One region of the Virgibacillus salinus genome, then DNA from elsewhere that is predicted to be linked to it. Evidence: a T-box and tRNA genes for the amino acid it is inferred to sense, from the RefSeq annotation. Region 1 holds a T-box; the other holds one or more tRNA genes.

What was found. A T-box is a leader RNA that pairs with one kind of tRNA and senses whether it is charged. The one in region 1 lies ahead of ileS (isoleucine--tRNA ligase), so its partner is inferred to be a tRNA-Ile.
Region 2: it encodes a tRNA-Ile, which carries the amino acid that the T-box ahead of ileS (isoleucine--tRNA ligase) is inferred to sense. The anticodon was not compared.

Annotation. Positions count from the first base shown of each region.
Region 1 covers NZ_FNKD01000002.1:791,929-803,072, reverse strand. Annotated here, with positions in the region: gene BLS02_RS10860 (cell division protein SepF) at 1-312, shown strand, start outside; gene BLS02_RS10855 (YggT family protein) at 319-594, shown strand; gene BLS02_RS10850 (YlmH family RNA-binding protein) at 606-1,382, shown strand; gene BLS02_RS10845 (DivIVA domain-containing protein) at 1,492-1,998, shown strand; T-box leader at 2,060-2,284, shown strand; gene ileS (isoleucine--tRNA ligase) at 2,340-5,096, shown strand; gene lspA (signal peptidase II) at 5,298-5,768, shown strand; gene BLS02_RS10830 (RluA family pseudouridine synthase) at 5,765-6,673, shown strand; gene pyrR (bifunctional pyr operon transcriptional regulator/uracil phosphoribosyltransferase PyrR) at 6,916-7,458, shown strand; gene BLS02_RS10820 (solute carrier family 23 protein) at 7,617-8,999, shown strand; gene BLS02_RS10815 (aspartate carbamoyltransferase catalytic subunit) at 9,013-9,933, shown strand; gene BLS02_RS10810 (dihydroorotase) at 9,896-11,144, shown strand, end outside.
Region 2 covers NZ_FNKD01000002.1:311,726-322,869, reverse strand. Annotated here, with positions in the region: gene BLS02_RS19170 (endolytic transglycosylase MltG) at 1-286, shown strand, start outside; gene phoU (phosphate signaling complex protein PhoU) at 324-980, opposite strand; gene pstB (phosphate ABC transporter ATP-binding protein PstB) at 1,001-1,825, opposite strand; gene pstA (phosphate ABC transporter permease PstA) at 1,843-2,721, opposite strand; gene pstC (phosphate ABC transporter permease subunit PstC) at 2,723-3,649, opposite strand; gene BLS02_RS08375 (PstS family phosphate ABC transporter substrate-binding protein) at 3,800-4,753, opposite strand; gene BLS02_RS08370 (peptidoglycan D,D-transpeptidase FtsI family protein) at 5,152-7,230, opposite strand; gene BLS02_RS08365 (MFS transporter) at 7,307-8,578, opposite strand; gene BLS02_RS08360 (superoxide dismutase) at 8,823-9,434, opposite strand; tRNA gene BLS02_RS08355 (tRNA-Phe) at 9,850-9,922, opposite strand; tRNA gene BLS02_RS08350 (tRNA-Ser) at 9,968-10,060, opposite strand; tRNA gene BLS02_RS08345 (tRNA-Ile) at 10,070-10,146, opposite strand; tRNA gene BLS02_RS08340 (tRNA-His) at 10,163-10,238, opposite strand; tRNA gene BLS02_RS08335 (tRNA-Met) at 10,256-10,332, opposite strand; tRNA gene BLS02_RS08330 (tRNA-Asn) at 10,336-10,410, opposite strand; gene BLS02_RS08325 (Na/Pi cotransporter family protein) at 10,669-11,144, opposite strand, start outside.

The DNA.
Region 1 (11,144 bases):
GTAGTTAACCTGGCTAGTATGCAACAACCGTCATCTAAAGTAGTATTGTCTGAGCCACGAAATTATAATGAAGCACAGGAAATAGCAGACAATGTTGTCAATAGACGAGCTGTAGTTATCAATTTACAACGTGTTGATCATGAGCAGGCAAAACGTATTGTTGATTTCTTAAGTGGAACAGTATATGCCGTTAGTGGTGATATACAAAAATTAGGTGCACAAACATTCCTATGTACCCCTGAGAATGTAGATGTGTCGGGAACAATTACAGAATCATTTGTCGAGGATGACGAATTTGAAAAAGGATGGTAGGCGTTAATGGAATCAATTTATATGGTATTATTTTATGCACTTGAGATTTATAGTTATGCTTTAATTATTTATATTTTTATGTCATGGTTTCCAGGAGCTCGGGAATCCGCGTTTGGTAGTTTTCTGACAAAGATTTGTGAACCGTATCTGGAACCTTTTCGAAAGATTATACCACCACTTGGAATGATTGATTTATCACCAATTGTAGGGATTTTTGTATTGTTCTTCGCACGAGCATATGGGTTACCTGTATTATTCAATATGCTAATGGGTTGGTTTTAAGGTAGATAAACGTGGATATTTATCAGCATTTCAGAAAAGAAGAGCACCCATTTATAGATAATGTATTGTCCTGGATAGATCAAGTTGAGAAAACATTTCAGCACAAGGTAACCGATTTTCTCGATCCCAGGGAACAACAAATTGTTGCTATGTTAATTGGGACGAGCAATGAAGAATTGAAACTTTATCAGAATGGTGGCAGCGAATTCGCAGAGAGAAAGCGTGCTATTATTGCCCCATTCTATGAAGAAGTGACTGATGAATCCTTTCAGCTCATACTAATGCAAGCATCTTATCATGATAAATTTGTCACTTTAACGCACGGAGATGTCATGGGGGCATTTTTATCTTTAGGGATCAAACGAAAAAAACTTGGTGATATAACCGTTGATAATGGAACGATTCAAATCGTGGTGGCGGACGAAATAGCTGCATATGTATTTGCAAATCTTACAGCGATCAAGAAGGCAACAATTAAGCTTGTAGAAAAGCCGATGACATCAATTATTAAAAAGGAAACAGAGTGGATAGAAACAGAACAGACAGTGTCAGCATTGAGGTTAGATGCCGTTCTAAAGGCAATTTACAACATTTCCAGAAAAGATGCTTCAGAATTTATTGCTAAGCGTTATGTGAAAGTTAATTTCAGAGTAGTTGACGATGGGAAGTTTATGCTTGCTGAAGGAGATATGCTTTCTTTGAGAGGTAAGGGCAGAAGTAAGCTTATTCGCATTAATGGGCTTACAAAAAAAGATAAACACAGAATTACTACTGCTATTTTAAATTAATTTCGATTATTTGAAGGATAATTTTATTTTATGTCGAATAAAGACGTAATATAGGATTTTATTTATTTTAATATATAATTGGGTTAAAATTTTTAAGGAGGTGGCCTACGTGTCATTAACACCATTAGATATTCACAATAAAGAGTTTACAAGAAGTTTTCGTGGATATGATGAAGATGAGGTCAATGAATTTCTGGATCAGGTAATAAAAGATTATGAGATGGCAATTCGTGAGAAAAAAGATTTAACAGAAAAAGTTGAGCAGTTAAATGAAAAGCTTGGTCATTTTACCAATATTGAGACAACATTAAATAAATCCATTTTGGTTGCTCAGGAAACAGCGGAAGAAGTTAAAGGGAACGCTACTAAAGAATCCAAATTAATTATTAAAGAAGCTGAGAAAAACGCTGATCGCATTATTAATGAAGCCCTTAATAAATCTCGCCGTATATCAATGGATGTTGAAGAGTTAAAAAAACAAGCTAAAGTATTCCGAACCCGTTTAAAAATGCTTGTTGAGGCTCAATTAGAAATGATAGGTACAGATGACTGGGAAGAATTGTTCGACGCAGAGTTTGGCGGAGAGCTTGAGGCTGCTGCAGATAAAGAATCATAAGCCTTGACGTTTTATGGAATTTTACATATAATTCATTATACACAAATGTTATATGCAAATGAAAACTACGATGATAGAGGCAGTATGAATGTAATTGCTGTTTAGCGAGTCGGGAACCGGTGGAAGCCTGATACAGTAATACTTCAGAAAATCACTCTTGAGTACCCATTTTGAATTCAACTAAAGTAGAAATGGGCGTCTGTTCACGTTACGAATATCGAGTGAATTTAAAATATGCATATTTTAAATTTATAAGGGTGGTACCGCGAGTCTTCTCGTCCCTTTTGGGGATGTTTGAGGGCTTTTTTTAATTAAATTGAAATGTATAGGAGGATGAACAAGTGGAGTATAAAGATACATTGCTAATGCCAAAAACAGAATTCCCAATGCGCGGAAATTTGCCGAATAAAGAACCAGAGCGCCAAAAAGCGTGGGATGATAAAAAACTATACGAAAAAGTACAAAAAAGAACAGAAGGACGTCCATCATTTATTTTGCATGATGGCCCTCCATACGCAAATGGTGATTTGCATATTGGTCACGCACTAAATAAAATATTAAAGGATTTTATTACACGCTATAAATCAATGACTGGATATCATGCTCCATATGTGCCTGGCTGGGATACACATGGACTTCCTATTGAAACTGCACTGACAAAAAAGAAAAAAATTAAGCGTAAGGAAATGAGTATTGCTGATTTCAGACAAAAATGTGCTGAATACGCAATGGGGCAACTTGATAATCAACGTACACAATTTAAACAATTAGGTGTACGGGGTGATTGGGATAACCCGTATATCACGCTTACTAAAGATTATGAGGCAGCACAAATCAGAGTTTTCGGTGATATGGCTAAAAAGGGGTATATTTATAAAGGGCTTAAACCTGTGTATTGGTCACCATCGTCAGAATCAGCATTAGCTGAAGCAGAGATTGAATATCATGATAAACGTTCACCATCCATTTATGTCTCATTCGATGTAACCGATGGAAAAGGCGTACTTGATGCTGGAGACAAATTCATCATTTGGACTACTACACCCTGGACTATTCCGGCCAATCTTGGAATTAGTTTACATCCAGATCTTGAGTATTCCGTTGTTGCTGTTAATAATGAAAAATATATTATTGCTTCCGACTTAGTAGAAACGGTAACCGAAGAATTGGAATGGGAAAATCCAGAGGTAGTTAAAACATTTAAAGGCGAGAAAGCAGATAAAGTTGTTACAAAGCATCCATTTTATGAACGTGATTCACTTATCATGCTTGGTGACCACGTTACTACAGATGCAGGTACTGGTTGTGTCCACACAGCTCCAGGTCATGGTGAAGATGACTTTTATGTATCGAGGTCTTATGGACTGGATGCTCTGTCTCCAGTTGATGATAAAGGTGTTTTCACCAATGAGGCTCCAGGATTTGAAGGATTATTCTATGATCAGGCGAACAAGCCGATTACGGAAAGGCTTGAAGAGGTTGGTGCGTTATTGAAGCTTACATTTATTACGCATTCATACCCACATGATTGGCGTACGAAAAAGCCAACAATCTTCCGTGCTACCTCACAATGGTTTGCATCCATAAAAGATTTCCGCCAAAATATTTTGGATGAGATTAATCGGATTAATTGGTATCCGTCATGGGGGGAAACACGTCTTCATAACATGGTTCGTGACCGCGAAGATTGGTGTATTTCACGTCAACGTACATGGGGTGTTCCAATTCCAGTATTTTATGGGGAGGATAACACACCAATTATTACCGATGAAACGATTGAACATGTTTCACAGGTATTTGCAGAACATGGTTCGAACGTATGGTTTGAGTGGGAAGCTAAAGACCTATTGCCTAAAGGCTACACTTCAGAACATAGTCCAAACGGTAAGTTTACCAAGGAAACGGATATTATGGATGTATGGTTCGATTCAGGCTCATCTCATGAAGCAGTCCTTGTAGGGCGGGAGGATCACCGTCGTCCAGCAGATGTTTATCTGGAGGGCAGTGACCAATATCGTGGCTGGTTCAACTCGTCACTATCAACTTCTGTTGCGGTGACAGGTAAAGCGCCATATGAAAATATTATCAGTCATGGATTTGTGCTTGATGGCAATGGGCGAAAGATGAGTAAATCATTAGGAAATGTTATGGTTCCATCTAAGGTTCAGAAACAATTAGGTGCTGATATCTTGCGTTTATGGGTATCATCTGTTGACTATCAAGCAGATGTTAGAATCTCACAGGAAATCTTGAAACAAATTTCTGAGGCTTATCGTAAAATTAGAAATACGATTCGCTTTATGCTGGCGAATCTGTCAGACTTTGATCCAGCAAAGGATGCTGTCCCTGAAAGTGAAATGGAAGAAGTGGATCGCTATATGGTTCATCGTTTGCAAAACTTAGTCTCAAATGTTCGTGCAAATTATGAAAAGTTTGAGTACTCACCAATCTTTTCACAAATTCATAATTTCTGTGCGGTTGATTTAAGCTCGTTTTATTTGGATTTCGCAAAAGATGTCCTATATATCGAGGCACAAGATAATAAGCGTCGGAGAAGTATTCAAACAGGATACTATGAAATCTTAACAACACTTGTTAAATTACTGACGCCAATTATTCCACATACAACAGATGAAGTATGGGAATATATTCCTGGGGTAGAAGAAGAAAGTGTTCAACTTACGGATATTCCAGAACCAAGAAAAATTACTGACTTTGAAAATTCCCAGGATAAATGGGATCACTTCATGAAAGTTCGTGATGATGTCCTAAAAGCATTAGAAGAGGCTCGAAATGAAAAGACTATTGGTAAGTCGCTTGAAGCTAGAATTACCTTAGTTCCAAAAGATCCGAAAACTAAAGAAGTATTAGAGGAAATCTCTAATGTTCATCAACTGTTTATTGTTTCCGAAGCTGTTGTTGCAGAAAAATCAGCTGATGCTTCTGAATACCGTTACGTTGATATAGCAGTTGAAAAGCATCCCGGAGAGAAATGCGAACGCTGCTGGACTGCTTCAGAAACTGTTGGTGAAGATAAAGATCACCCAGAGTTATGTACACGATGTGCAGATATAGTAAAAGAACACTATAGTGCATAATTTGATTTTAAGAGCGCCTGTTCCTTTTGAATTTTTTCAAGGAAGAGGCGCTTTTGCTATATCTATGGTAAAATGCAAAAGTAATAGTTTGTTTGCAGATAAGATAGTATAACTACTTTCTTACTACATAGTAGTTAAGGCGCTCGTCATTAAGGCTTGGTGATAAGCCAAGTCTTCTAAATGAAAATTGGGGGAAATGAAATGTTTTTATATTACATAATTGCACTTGTTATTATAGCCGTTGACCAACTATCAAAGTGGGCCATTATAAAAACAATGGAAATTGGGGAACAAATAACTGTGATTGAGAATTTTTTCTACCTAACATCACATCGAAATAGTGGTGCAGCATGGGGAATATTGCAAGGGCAAATGATTTTTTTCTATATCGTTACTGTAATTGTGATCATTGGTGTTGTTTATTACATGGAAAAATATGCAAAGGATAGTAAGTTATTGGCTATATCCTTAAGTTTTATTTTAGGTGGTGCAATTGGTAACTTTATAGACCGCCTTTTTCGAAAAGAAGTTGTCGACTTTTTTGACTTCAACCTAGTTGGATATGACTATCCAATATTTAATATAGCAGATTCGGCCTTAGTAGTTGGTGTGATTCTTGTGCTTATTGCAACATTCATCGATGAAAAGAAGAAAGGAAAAAATCAAAAATGACTTTAAACCAACACATCGTATTAGAAACTGAAAACAAAATAAGAATAGATAAGCTGTTATCGAATTTGGTTAGCGAGTCCCGTTCACAGGTCCAATCATGGATTACCAATGAACTTGTATTAGTAAATGGCGAAATTATAAAACCCAACTATAAATGTCAAACTGCGGATGAGATTAGATGGACGATTCCTGAACCAGAACCATTAAACATAAAACCTGAAAACATTCCACTACGGATAGTTTATGAGGATAGTGACTTGCTTGTTGTTAACAAACCCAAAGGAATGGTAGTGCACCCATCCGCTGGCCACCAAAATGGCACATTGGTAAATGCGTTACTTTATCACTGTGACGATTTATCTGGGATTAATGGTGTAGAACGGCCAGGCATTGTCCATCGGATTGATAAAGACACCAGTGGACTTCTAGTGGTTGCTAAAAGCGATCTCGCACATACAAATCTGTCAGAACAGATGGCCACAAAAGATATTGAGCGAAAGTACGAAGCAGTTGTTCATGGTGTTATTGAACATGAAACAGGGTTAATTGATGCCCCAATTGGCAGAGACAAAAATGATAGGCAGAAAATGGGTGTTGTAGATAGTGGTAAACCAGCAGTTACCCATTTTAGGGTTATACGACGATTTGAAAATTTCACACATGTAGAATGCCAGCTGGAAACAGGCCGTACTCATCAAATACGTGTACACATGAAATATATAGATTTTCCAATTGTTGGTGATCCTAAATATGGACGGAGAAAAACGTTGGAGACAAATGGACAGGTATTGCATGCTAAATCACTGGGTTTTAAGCATCCGAGAACAAATGAATGGCTATTTTTTGAGGAGGAAGCACCAGCTTATTTCAAGGAATTACTGTCACAAATGGAGAAAATGTATTGACAGATTGAAGCTGGTTTGTAATAATTAATCAAATGAATAAAAGATCCTTTAACAGAGTCCAGTGAGGCGAAGAAGGAAGCGGAACGTATTAAGTATGTAGAGATACGTATATCTAAATCCCTTTTTTCCTTATGGAGAAAAGGGATTTTTTAGCGGCTAAGAAGGTATAAAACCTTTTTTACGCATAAATGCAACTAAGGTTTGGTGATAGGCCAAGTTTTCAAACAGAAAGAGGTGCAGCAGTGAACAAAAAAACGGAAGTACTGGATCAGTCAGCAATGAACAGAGCCCTAACTAGAATCGCCCATGAAATTGTTGAAAAAAATAAAGGTGGGGAAAATTTACTTTTAGTAGGGATTAAAACAAGAGGAATTCCCATTGCGAAACGATTACAGGAAAAGATAAATCAAATCGAGGGAATTAATGTTCCAATTGGTGAGTTGGATATAACGTTGTATCGTGATGATTTAGAAAAAGCAACAACTAATCATGATCCTGAATTAAAGGAAACCAATATTGACGTCGACTTTAATGGGAAAAAAGTAATATTAATTGATGATGTGTTATTTACAGGCAGAACAGTCAGAGCAGCTATGGATGCCGTAATGGATGTCGGCAGACCCACGCAGATACAGCTAGGTGTATTAATTGACCGTGGACACAGAGAATTGCCTATACGAGCTGATTATGTTGGTAAGAACATACCAACATCAGATAAAGAGATTATCGTAGTAAACTTACATGAAGAAGATAACCACGACGAAGTAAGTATATACGAAAAGTAAATAATGAGACCTTTAACTAAATCCAGCGAGATTTAAAAGGTTGCCCTGAGAACACGTGTATTTTATTGTAACTACACGTATACCTCTTTGCGACCTTATGCAAAGAGGTTTTTTAATGGCAGTTTTTAACCAAAAACCAACAAATGGAGGAATGGAAGATGAAACAAGAAAAAGTAGCTTTGAATGTTAATGAAGTACCTAAACCACAAAAATGGCTTATTTTAAGTCTGCAGCATTTATTTGCAATGTTCGGAGCAACCATCCTCGTTCCATTTCTTACAGGGTTATCTCCGGCAGTAGCATTAGTTTCAAGTGGACTTGGAACGCTGGCATATCTGCTGATTACAAAAGGGAAAATTCCAGCATATCTTGGGTCAAGCTTTGCATTTATCGCACCTATTATTGGAGCTACTGCTTCAGGTGGAGTCGAAGGTGCAATGGTTGGTAGCTTTCTTGCCGGAATTGTATATGGTTTGGTTGCGTTATTCATCCGGTTGCTGGGACTGAATTGGCTGATGCGCATTCTGCCACCAATTGTCGTTGGACCAGTCATCATTGTGATTGGGCTAGGACTAGCTTCAACTGCTATTGATATGGCGATGTATGTTCCAGGAATAGATGAGCAAGTATATAGCAGTACACACTTTCTGGTAGCACTAGTAACACTTACTGTAACAATTATTGCTTCCATTTTTCTTAGAGGATTTTTTGGACTTATTCCAATTCTAATTGGCATTGTATTTGGATATATTTTCTCTATCTTCCAAGGAATTGTTGATACTTCAGAAATCAAGGCTGAATGGGCAGAAATTACTTCTGCAGATTCGATTGGAGAATTTTTCACAGCAATCTTTCAAAAACCGGATTTTATTATTCCGTTTGTTAACTATTCACCTTTTGAAGTACTAAGTGGCGAGATTATTCTTATAATGGTTCCTGTTGCACTAGTAACAATTGCAGAGCATATTGGCGATCAGATGGTGTTATCAAAAGTTGTCGGCAATAATTTCATCAAGAAGCCAGGTCTTCACCGTTCTATCCTTGGTGATGGTGTGGCAACGATAATTGCTTCATTTCTTGGTGGCCCTCCGAATACAACATACGGTGAAAATATTGGGGTTTTGTCAATTACTCGTGTATTCAGTGTTTTTGTCATAGGAGGAGCGGCAGTCCTCGCATTGTTCTTTGGATTTACTGGGATTATCACCGCAACAATAAGTTCTATCCCTTCAGCTGTAATGGGTGGGGTATCGATTCTCTTGTTTGGAATTATTGCATCAAATGGATTGCGTATGCTTATTGATAACCAAATTGATTTAAGTGATAAGCGTAATCTGATTATCTCATCAGTGATTCTCGTGATTGGAATTGGTGGTGCTTTCATACAGGTTACAGAAAATCTGCAGATTGCAGGTATGGCATTATCAGCTCTAATTGGTGTTACGTTAAACCTTTTGTTACCTGGAAAAGAAAGCGGCTATGGTAATGGAACCATGTTTGATGATACTGATGTATCCGAAAATAAAGAACATGTGGCTTAGAAAAGGAGGAGTTATGCGACACTTTGTATCGACTAGAAATTTGTCTAGCAAGTATATTTTTCTTATTTTGAATAAAGCGGAAGAATTACGGCTCCAACAAGAAAAGTTACCAGAACAGATTTTCGTGGCTAATCTTTTTTTTGAACCTAGTACCAGAACGAAAATGAGCTTTAGTGTTGCTCAGAGAAAGTTAGGTATGGAAACGCTCGACTTTCAGATGGAAACGTCCAGTGTTACAAAAGGTGAAACGTTGTATGATACAGCAAAGACCTGTGAGGCGATTGGAGCAAATCTGTTGGTTATTCGTCATCAGGAGGATAATTGGTATGATGAACTCACTCCAAATCTATCGCTTCCGGTGATAAATGCTGGGGCTGGTAGAGGTGAGCATCCAACACAATGTATGCTTGATCTGTTGACTATCTATCAGGAGTTTGGAACGTTCACTAATTTAAACGTAGTAATAGTGGGTGATATTAAACACAGCAGAGTTGCCAGGTCTAATGCATACGCTTTAACTACACTAGGAGCAAACGTTTACTTTGCTGCAGCTCCTGGGTTTAAAGATGACACCATGAATTTTCCATATATATCTATCGATGAAGCTGTTGAAAAGTGTGATATCATGATGTTACTTCGAATACAACATGAACGGCATACAGCAAAGCAATATGATTCCACTTCTTATTTAGTGCAATTTGGCCTCACCAAGGAACGGGAAAGCAGAATGAAGGACCATGCCATTATTCTTCATCCTGCCCCTGTGAATCGTGGGGTTGAGATTGACACTGAACTAGTAGAATGTCAGCGGTCACGTATATTTAAACAAATGGAAAATGGTGTTTATACTCGAATGGCTATAATGATCATCTTATTAAAGGAATGGGGCTATCATAATGAAACTAATCCTAACAAATGCAAAAAGATTAATTAGTAAAAATGATGTAGAGAAATGTGAAATATTTATTGATGAAGGGAAAATCAAGCAAATAGCACCAAAAGTGTTGCAAGAAGCAGATGAAGTCATAGATTGTGAGAATAACTTTGTTTTCCCGGGTTTCATCGATGTACATATCCATCTTCGTGAGCCAGGCGGGGAACATAAGGAAACGATTGAGACTGGTACAAAAGCAGCTGCACGTGGCGGTTTTACAACGGTATGCGCGATGCCGAATACATCGCCTGTTCCTGACGATGTTGAAACGGTAAATGAGTTATTGGAAAAAATTAAAAGAGACGCCCATGTTCGTGTACTTCCATATGGAGCAATTACATGTAATTTAAAAGGTGAGGAATTAACCAATATTAGTGAACTCTCCAAATTAGGTGTATTTGCTTTCACCGATGATGGAGTAGGTGTTCAAACTGCTGATTTTATGCTTCAGGCAATGACTGAAGCAGCAGCCTCCGGGATGACAATAGTTGCCCATTGTGAAGATAATTCAATCGTATACGGCGGTGTAGTACATCAAGGAAATGTAAGTAAACGATTAGACCTCCCAGGAATTCCCTCGATAAGCGAATCAGTTCAAATTGCTCGTGATGTTCTTTTAGCAGAAGAGACCGGATGTCATTATCATGTTTGCCATGTTAGCACAAAAGAATCAGTACGAGTAATACGCGATGCTAAGAAGGCAGGCATCCATGTGACTGCCGAAGTAACCCCACATCATTTACTATTAAATGAACAAGCAGTTAAAACAGACGATGCTAATTATAAAATGAATCCCCCACTACGGAGTGAGGAAGACCAAAACGCCTTATTGGACGGGTTGTTGGATGGAACAATTGATTTCATTGCAACGGACCACGCACCACACGCAAATGAAGAAAAAGAACAAGGATTCCATAAGTCTCCTTTTGGGATTGTTGGTCTTGAGACTGCTTTTTCACTCTTATATACGAATCTAGTCTTAACGGATAAAATCACATTAAAACAATTAGTAGATTGGTTAACCATAAAGCCTGCTGGGGTTTTTAATTTACCATTTGGGGAATTAGAAGAGAATACTACAGCGGACCTTGCCATTTTCAATTTAACGAAAGAAGCTCACATAGATAAATACTCATTTTTTTCAAAAGGAAAAAACACACCATTTCATAATTGGAAGGTACAAGGCATTCCATTTGCAACAATAGCTCAAG
Region 2 (11,144 bases), 480 kb from region 1:
TTCCGATGAAAGTCAGGAAACTGAGACAGAAGAAACTAATGGTGAAGAGAAAAATGACCCAAGTACTGAGGAAAATAGTAAAGTAAACTATACATTAACAGTAAAATCCGGGATGGCACCATCGACTATCAGCAGCACATTGGCTGAAAATGGTATTATCGAAGACCGTGATGAATTTACTCAGTATATGGAAGAACAAGGGTATACAACGAGGGTTCAACTTGGTGATTTTGAATTAACAAGTAATATGAGCCATTACGAAATTGCTGAAAAACTAACTAATTAAGCTGTATTGCCACCGCAATACAGCTTTTTCTATCAAACTAGTTAAGTTTATAAGATTCTCCCTTCACCAGAAACAAAATACTTTCTCCGATATTGGTAATATGATCAGCAAATCGTTCGATATATCTGGCACTGAAAGCCATTTGCATTACAAATTGAATTTTTTCTGAATTTGTAGCTGTTTCGGTCAATAATTCGTGAATAATTCGTTCGTACAGTTTGTCAACTTGATCGTCCATCTCAGATAACTTACCTGCTATAGAAATATCTTCATATTGAAATGCATGCATAGCAGTATGAACCATTTCTACAGCCATGTCACGCATCTGTTTTATTTCATGATGGATTGTCAAACGGTGGTTCTCTCCTAAATGAATCGTCGATTTCGCAATATTTTTAGCATTGTCCCCCATCCGCTCTAAATCTGTTGTAATTCTTAATGCTATTATCAATCGGCGTAAGTCGGTTGCAACTGGCTGCTGTTTTGCAATCAGTAAAATCGTTTTATCGTTAATAGAATGCTCTTGTTCATCTATTTCATTATCCCGATCAATAACTTGATTTGCTAATTCAATATCCTGGTTATACAACGCATCAACAGCTCCACACAAGGCATTTTCTGTAGTTTGGGATAACACCATTATTTTCTCTTTAATATTGCTTAGGTCAGTTTCAAATTGTTCTCTAGCAACCATCAAAGTCCTCCTTTTATCTTTTATCCGAAGCGTCCGGTGATATAGTCTTCTGTACGCTTATCTTCAGGATTGGAGAAAAGTTCATCTGTATTGCTGTACTCTATTACTTCCCCATTCAGGAAGAAAGCAGTTTTATCCGAAATCCTGGCTGCCTGCTGCATGTTATGCGTAACTATTACGATACTGTAATCTTCCTTTAATTTTTGAACCAGTTCTTCTATTTTTGCTGTTGATATAGGATCTAACGCAGACGTTGGCTCATCCATTAATATAACATCCGGTTCAATTGCTAAACATCTGGCGATACAAAGTCTTTGCTGCTGACCACCTGACAAACCGAAAGCATTCTCCTGCAAACGATCTTTTACTTCATCCCATAGCGCTGCACCTTTAAGACTTTTTTCAACAATCTCATCAAGTACCTTTTTCTTTTTAATACCATGAATTTTAGGTCCATATGCAACATTTTCATAAATAGACTTCGGAAATGGATTTGGGTTTTGAAAAACCATTCCAACATTTGTCCTTAGTTCTTCAACTTTATACTTAGGACTGAAAATATCTTTTCCATTATAGTTAATACTTCCCAACATCTTTACGGATGGGACTAATTCCACCATACGATTTAGTGCCTTAATGAATGTCGATTTACCACATCCGGACGGCCCAATTATGGCTGTTACATTATTAGCCGGGATATCAAATTGAACATCATATAGTGCCTGATCGCTTCCATACCACAGACTAAAGTTCTTAATGGAATAAATTGATTTAGAATCTCTACTTTTTGGTTTAATCGTTGTATTTGGAACTGGTACATGTTTGGTCTCAGCTGCGCTATTCATCTTAAAAAACCTCCTAATTAAAATCGCTTCGAAAACTTATTTCGTATGATGACGGCAATCGAGTTCATAAATAGCAATATGACTAGCAATACAATAATCCCTGTTGATGCCACTAAATGAAATTCCTCTTGTGGTCTTCCGGTCCAATTGAAGATTTGAATAGGTAACACAGTAAAACCAGACCAGACATTTTCCGGTAAATAAGCGATAAATGAGAGTGCGCCTATCATTAGTAGTGGCGCTGTTTCCCCTATTGCTCGTGATAGAGCTAATATACCACCAGTAAGAATGCCTGGTATTGCTGCAGGTAACACAACACGGCGAATGGTCTGCCATTTCGTGGCGCCCATTGCAAACGATGCCTCATACTGGTTCTTTGGAATAGCCCTTATTGCTTCCTGGGAAGATACAACAATTATCGGCAGAATTAATAAGCTCATCGTCAATCCACCCGCCATAATACTTCTTCCCATTTCCATTAATCGTACAAAAACTGTAAGACCCAATAAACCAAATACAATGGAAGGTACCCCAGCAAGATTTGAAATATTTATTTGAATAAAGCGTGTGAATTTGTTCCTACTTGCATATTCCTCTAAATATATAGCTGTTCCAACACCCAGTAAAAGAGATACCGGTGCAGTTACAGCCATTAACCATAACGAACCGACTATTGCTGCTTTTATCCCGGCTTCTTCAGGAAACCTTGATGCAAAGTTTGTTAAAAAGCCCCAGTCCAAATGACCGATACCTTCTGAAAAAACCCGGTATAACAATACTATTAAAACCACTATCCCAAAAGCGGTAGCCGAAAAGAATAATTTATTCATAATCTGATTTTTAACTGATCGCTTACTCATTTTATTTTGAATAACCTGTTTATCGACCAAACTCATATTAGTATTCCTCCTTGAAACGACGGGAGATATATTGCGACAACAGATTCATTAATAACGTGAAAACAAACAACGTCATTCCAACCGCATAAATACTGTAGTATGTGGTCGATCCATAAGACGCATCACCTAAACTTACCTGAACAATATAACCTGTCATGGTCTGAATAGACTCCGTAACATCTAATGAAAGCTTTGGTGTTGCTCCAGCTGCGACAGCTACAATCATCGTCTCGCCAATAGCGCGTGATATACCTAATACAAATGAAGCAATGATTCCAGATAAAGCAGCTGGGACTACCACCTTTAACGCTACTTCCAGTCTTGTTGATCCCATAGCCAAAGCTCCATCCCTCATTTCATTGGGGACAGAACTCATTGCATCTTCAGATAAAGATGCAATCATCGGAATAATCATTACCCCTACAACAATTCCGGGACTCAACGCATTAAAAATTGGTAAACTTGGAATGACGTTTTGAAGCATAGGTGTAACAAAAGTCAAAGCAAAAAAACCATATACAATTGTGGGAATACCGGCCAATACTTCCAAGATAGGTTTAACGATTTTGCGTATATTTGGTGAAGCAAATTCGCTTAGATAAATTGCTGAGGCAAGACCAATCGGAATCGCAACAGCCATTGCAATAACAGTGATTAATAGCGTTCCTGATATTAATGGAAGAATTCCAAAACTCGGGTTTTCTCCAAATGGCCACCATTTCGTTCCTGTTATGAAATCAATAAAAGATACACGGTTAAAGAAAGTGATAGTTTCCACTAATAACGTAAGTGTGATGCCAATTGTAGTCAGTACAGATATTATTGCACACAGCAAGAAAATCGTTGGTGCTGCCTTTTCTGAAAAGCGAAGCAAGAAACGATTTGATTTATTTTTCTTCATCATGTCTTTAACGTTAACTGCCATATAAATACTCCTCTATAAAAACGTTTTGTTGCTGTCTGACAATAGCAATAACCTTAAACTATCTTAAGATGCAGGAAAGTGAGGAGAAGCATGTTCTGATTTAACTTCCCTCGCATGTTTTATTCCCGCAACCTTATTGTGTGATTTAGATTATTTACCTGCTAGTTCATCGATCTTTTGTAAGGCTTCTTCATATTTACTTTCCGGTTTAGCGACGTAACCTACAGCTTTTGCCATCTCACCAGCGTTTTCGAGTGTATATTTGGTGAATTCATATACTGAATCGTTTTGTAATGCTTCATTTTTCACATAGATAAACAGTGGTCTGGAGAATGGATTATATTCACCTGACTGAATTGTTTCCTGACTCGGTGTTACTGCTTCCCCATCACTGTTCACAATTGGTACTACCTTCAAATTATCTTTGTTTTCCGCGTAATAAGCATATCCAAAGTAACTGATACCATTCAGTGATCCAGTAACTCCCTGAACAAGGACATTATCATCTTCTGATAAAGAAGCGTCCTGACGAATTTGCGCATCTCCTAATACAACTTCACTGAAATAATCAAATGTTCCAGAATCTGCTCCTGGGCTATAGAATTTGATCTCTTTTTCAGGCCAGCCCTCTCGTACATCAGCCCAAGTCTTTACTCCACCATCTTCACTCCACATTTTAGTCAGTTCTTCGACTGTTAACTGGTCTACCCAATCATTTTCTTTGTTTACTACAATTGATAATCCATCAAGAGCGACTTCAATTTCCGTATACTCAATTCCATTTTCCTCAAGTAGTGCTTTTTCATCTTCTTTGATAGGGCGGGAAGCATTTGAAATATGCGTCTCACCTGCGATAAACTTTTCAAAACCGCCACCGCTTCCGGAAACCCCTATATTTACTCTTGCCTCCGGGTTCGCTGCCTGGTATTCCTCAGCAACAGCTTCCATAATTGGGAACACGGTAGACGATCCATCAACCATTATTTCTTTTGTACTTTCTTCTCCGTCACCGTTATTCTCACTGCCTTCTGCATTACCGCATGCGGCTAACAATACTAATAGTAATGACATTCCTAATGTTAAGATTAAAGACTTTGATTTCATTTTAATCCCCCTAATTATGGTAGTTTGTTAGGAAAGGAAAAAATTTATTCCCTCTCCTACAATGCAATCATATCTCACCAGTGTTAACTCCCCATTAATTAGTTGTAAAAATAATGTAAAGTTAGTAGATTAACAGAAATCAATTTTTCTATTCACTATTACAATCGAATCTGAAACAGAAAAAGTGTCATTAAAAGTTAAAATTTTAAATGACACTTCTTCACGTCGACATACGAGTGTAGTTATGAGTTATAATTTAGGGAATTTGGCTTAACGCCAGACCATAATGGCGAAAGCCTGGTTTGCACTTATGCAGTAAGAAAGAATTTTTGATTTCTTAACTGCTAAAAAAGCCCAAACCTTATTAATAAAGGTTTAGGCTTTTAGTGATAAAAAGGCTATTCTTCTTCTGTTTCTTCTTCTTGCAAATCAAAATAGGTATCTAAAATCTGTTCTCCAATTAATTTACTTGTTGGATGTGCATTTGGAATACCTGCATGTGGAACAACAACTGCAAAGGCGACTTCCGGATTGTCATATGGAGCATAACCAACAAGGCTATGATTTTCCGTATCCGTGGAAGATCCATTTTCATGAAAGATTGTATACTCGGCAGTACCAGTTTTCCCAGCTGCTCGATAATCTTTATCTGCAAAATTGCCAGCTGCTGTTCCGCCGGGCTCTTGATATACTTGACGGAATCCTTCTTGAACACGCTCAATATAATTATCATCCATTACAATTTTGTTTAAAAAATTTGTATTCTTACTTTGATAAACCGATCCCAATTCATCTTCATGGGGAACGGGCATCCTTATTTCTTTCATAAAATGTGGCTGAACACGATAGCCATCATTAGCAATGGTAGAAACATATTGCGCTAGCTGCAGTGTTGTATACGTATCATACTGACCAATTGCAAAGTCTAATAAATTACCCGCCTGAGGATTTGGACCCTTATAACCTGTTGATTCATATGGAAAATCAACGCCTGTTTTCACTCCAAGTCCAAATTGGCTGAAGTAATTGCGCATTTCCTGAAATGCTGCAGGGTCGAATTTTAGCTTATCATTTCGCTGATAATTGAAGTCGCCACCCATACGCATTGCAATATAAAACATATATACGTTGGATGACTGTCTCAATGCATCCAGATCATTAACCCACTGTAGGTTGCTATACGAACTTTTTTCAGGCGTTCCGGCAATTTTTATTGGCGCATCATAAAACCTTTGTCCAGGCTCAATAACACCTGATTCATAGCCTGATAGCACTGTTGCACCTTTGACAGCGGACCCTGGTGGATGACCAGCGTACAAGGATTTCAGTCCAGCATTTTCAAATTCATTGTCATCCCTGTTATAGTGTTGTCCAGCAACAGCCAACAATTCACCTGTTTGCGGGTTCATTACAACAGCAAGAGCATCTTCCAAATATTTATTCTTAGCAGGAGCTTTTTGTATAGCCGTTTTCAGTTCTTTACGTAATATCTTATTTAACTCTTCTTGAAGTTCCATATCAATGGTCAGGATTAGGTCTTTACCGCGTTGACCTTCAACTACTACTTCAGATTCAACGACTTTCCCGCTTTTATTCGTTGTATATTGAATTTTTTCCTTTCGGCCTCTTAAAATATTCTCATACTGCTCTTCTAATCCACTTCTGCCAACTCGATCATTTCTGCTATAGCCTCTTGTAAGGTAATACTCTTCCTTCTCAGCTAAAATCCCTTGTGACTGAGATGTTATGGTGCCTATAAAGTTACTAAAAGTTTTCCCGTATGGTTTTTCCCGATCCCAATCGGTAGTAGCGTTGACCCCTGGTAAAACATCTAAATGTTCAGCCACACGTGCAAATTCTTTTGGTGTTACATTTTCGTTCTTAATAACTTGTGGCGTTAATGTCATCGCCTTATCCATTTCTTTTTTAATGGCCATTATTTCAAGCTGCTTTTCAGAGTAACCCTTGATTTCCTCCTCTTTTATTCGGTCAAGCATCGTATTATATTCTTCAGCATTATCCATTTCTTCTATTTCTTTATCCGTTAATCGAGATCTAGCTTCTTCCGTATTATTCAAATACCAATACTCTTTTTTATTACGTGTTGAAACACCATAATCCCGATTCCCATCTTTATCTTCATGTGGATCCATTGATATATATGTAGCTAATTTCTCGGCCACATTCAACCTGTCTTTTGCTTGAATACCTTTAGCAGGTGTATAAGTAATTGAATATAATGGGTTATTATCAACAATTAAATTATGGTTTCGATCATACATTTTCCCCCGAGGCACCGGTATTTCTGTATAATCATTTTCAGTTTTATCGATTTCTGCCTGGAATTCTTCCCCATTCAATATCTGCACGACACCTAGCTGCAAAATTAAAACTGAAAACAATAAAAAGACAATAAAAAATAGTATATTTAAACGAAAGGGAAGTTGAGACTTTTTCTTTTTCTTTTTTTGAACCATGCTTCGGTTTCTCCCCCTTATATATAAAATTATCTCAACCTATTATAGCATTTATCTCTTTAAATTCTAACAGATATTAACGATTTTTTTCATCTGTCAATTGTTCCTTAATCATGACCTCTTTTTTACGTGGACTGCCTAAATAAATATCTTTAACAAATACATAAATTATTAAATGTCCAAGCCCAAATGCTACTAATAAAAACGGAATTATTTTTTCTGCGTCAAATAACGTAATAGCTAGCATGAAGATAACTATAGCTGTTACTCTCCCGGAATTGACAAATAGTTCTCGTACGACAATATATTCAACTCGAAAGTCTTTTGCCTTCCACGCTTTACCGATAACATCATATGTCATGGAAACATAAGGTACATTAATAATCGGATATGCAATACCTATTATTGCAGCATAAATAATAAGTTGGATATAACTTATACTGAACAGAATAATGTAGATAGAAAAATATAAAATTAATCCACCTGTAAGTATTGCCTTTTTTCGCATAGATGGTTTAATCCACTTCGTTACAATAAAGTAGAAAATAAAAGAGAGACCAGATAGGAATAAGTTAAACATCCCTAACGCAAATTCACTCTGAGTTGTAATGAATACCCAGATTGCAATAACAAACAGGAATATCCCTTCACGCAAACCTTGAAAGACATGCGCATTAAGGATTTTTCTCCAATTATTATTATGTCTTCTCTCAGCTAATACCCGTTTAAAATGAAAAGCACCTTCTGCCTGACGACGTTTTAAGATAAAACTGCATCCAACTGCACCAATAAACAAACAGAAAGAAATTGTAAAGATCGTAGTATACCCAATATTTGCTTCCATGTTTGCTATAATCGTACCAGCTAACAACGGACCAATCATACCACTAAAAGATTGGAGGATGCCTAGAAACCCATTGAAAAAATCTCTTGATTCTGGTTCTGTAATTTCAAATGTAAGTACATTAAATGCTAACCAGTAGAACCCAAAACCTATACCCAATAAACCGCCCAATAAAAAGTTATAGGTTGCAGCCTTCTCGGCAATAATTAACACACTCAAAAAAAATAGAGATAAAAATATTACCCCTAATCGCAGCACAATAACCCGGTCAACCTTTTTAGCTATTTTCCCTGCCAAAATAAAAGTGATTGGCTGGAATAAATATATTCCTAAGTTATACATAGCAATTGTAATGTAATCACCGGATTGCTTCCATAAATATATATTGACGAATGTATTAGAGAGAAATATTCCTAACGAATAAAGGCCCCCTATTACCAGCAAAAAAATGAGATCCCTGTTTATATCTACTTTTCCTGCTATATTTTGAAAGATTTTATGCATATCTTTTGCTCCTTTTTATCGTTTATAGTTTGAGCAAATAGGTGTTAGATATGCAATTTAATTACATTAGTAAACTTGGCCTTATGAAAGGTTATATTGTTTTCTTAGAACCCTTATACTTTGGAGTGCAAGCCTTAATATAGATAATCCTTGGTTGTACTTATCAGTAAGAAAGTATTTATTCTTTTTTAACTACAAAAAAGACACGGGAATTGTGCTCCCGTGTCTTTTAAAGACTAATTAATTACTTAGCGTTGTTATAATTTTTAGCTACTTCATCCCAATTTACTACATTCCAAAAAGCAGAAGCGTAATCAGGACGCTTGTTTTGATATTTAAGGTAATATGCGTGCTCCCAAACATCAAGCCCTAAGACTGGCGTTTTGCCATCCGATAACGGTGTGTCCTGGTTTGGAGTACTAGTTACTTCAAGCTCACCATTGTTTACTACTAGCCATGCCCAGCCGGAACCGAAACGGCCTTTTGCAGCTGTTTCAAATTCTTCTTTAAACTTATCAAAGCTGCCAAATTTAGCTTTTAATTTATCAGCTAATTCACCAGAAGGCTCGCCACCACCATTAGGTGACATAACTTTCCAGAATAAGCTATGGTTTGCATGGCCGCCACCATTGTTTCGAACAGCGGTGCGGATATTTTCAGGTACTGCATCAAGATTGCTCACAAGGTCTTCAATTGATTTATCCTGAAGGTCTGCGTGTCCATCTAAAGCACCGTTTAATTTTGTTACATAAGTATTATGATGCTTCGTGTGGTGAATGTTCATCGTTTCTTTATCGATTGTAGGTTCTAAAGCATCGTATGCATAAGGTAGTTCTGGTAGTTCAAATTTAGCCATTATAATTTCCTCCTTTAATAATTATGTTATTAAAAGGTTTGAATATTCACCCTTTAAAATAAAGATTATCAAAGCTATCACACACATGCAAATTATATGCATATTTTTACAGTGTGGATAGTGAAAATAATCCACATTAAATTATTCCCGGATTTTTGCATATGAAACATATATTCTGAGAAAGAAAAAAAGCGTAAGTGCCTGTTCAGCGGCGTATGGAATTCGCTCATCGCTTCGGGTGGGTCGACGTTGTCACAGGATGTGGTGATTTTAGTCGAACATCCTTTATTTCTTATCGTAGACATGGGGAGCAAAGTTCACTAGGCGCTGGACGTGGACGATTTAGAAGCACAGTTACCACAACACTTAAATTTCGTAGCTAAACAAAAAAACAAGCGATTTGCTTGTTTAAGGATGGCTCCGGACGGAATCGAACCGCCGACACAAGGATTTTCAGTCCTTTGCTCTACCGACTGAGCTACAGAGCCATATGAGGTTTTAGATTTAATAATTAGTGCCGTTTTAAATATGTATGGAGGAGGAAGAGGGATTCGAACCCCCGCGGGCTTTGACACCCCTGTCGGTTTTCAAGACCGATCCCTTCAGCCAGACTTGGGTATTCCTCCGAGTTTTAATGGTGGACCCTGCAGGACTCGAACCTGCGACCGATCGGTTATGAGCCGATAGCTCTAACCAGCTGAGCTAAGGGTCCTCTCTAAGTATCTTAATGGGGCGACCGGTGGGGATTGAACCCACGAATGCCGGAGCCACAATCCGGTGCGTTAACCACTTCGCCACGACCGCCATTAATATATAGTTTATGGTAGCGGCGGAGGGGATCGAACCCCCGACCTCACGGGTATGAACCGTACGCTCTCGCCAGCTGAGCTACACCGCCATATGGCTCCACAGGTAGGAATCGAACCTACGACCGATCGGTTAACAGCCGATTGCTCTACCGCTGAGCTACTGTGGAATAATCTTAAGTAAATTATCAAGGTGTTACAACCTTATTTTTCGTGCTCTTCGTGTTGAAAATTGATTTGAAATTAATTAGCGACGAAATATAATTTACCATGTACGACAGAATCTGTCAATAACTTAGACGATAATTTTTATTTATGTATGAAAATCTTATGAAGAAGCACCAATTAGAAGCACCATTATACACTATAGCATTTTATTGAGAGGTTTTCAATAAAAATAAAGAGGTGCATATGCACCTCCTCAAATATTACTCACCTAATACTTCCTCAGCGATATTAACTGCGTGATCACCAATTCGTTCCAGATTACTAATTATGTCGACAAATACTATTCCGGCTGAACCACTGCATAAGCCTTCATTCATACGAATGATATGCTTCTTCCGGTAAGTACGTTCCATCTTGTCTATTTCGTCCTCTTTTTGTACTACCGCAAGTGCTTCCTCGCGGTCCATTTGATCAAGAGCTTTTATTGCTTGTTTGACTGTTAATATAGTTAAATCAAACATATTATTTAAATCTTCTTCAGCTTGTTCTGTCAAGTAAACTTTATTTGAAATTTTATAATCAATTAACTCGATGATGTTCTCAAAGTGATCCCCAATTCGTTCAATATCACGAACAGAGTCTATTAACGCTGTGTGTTTCGCGCTCTCCAGTTCAGACATGGACTCTCCAGATAATTCAATTAAATAATCCGTAATTCTTTGATCCAGGTTATTAA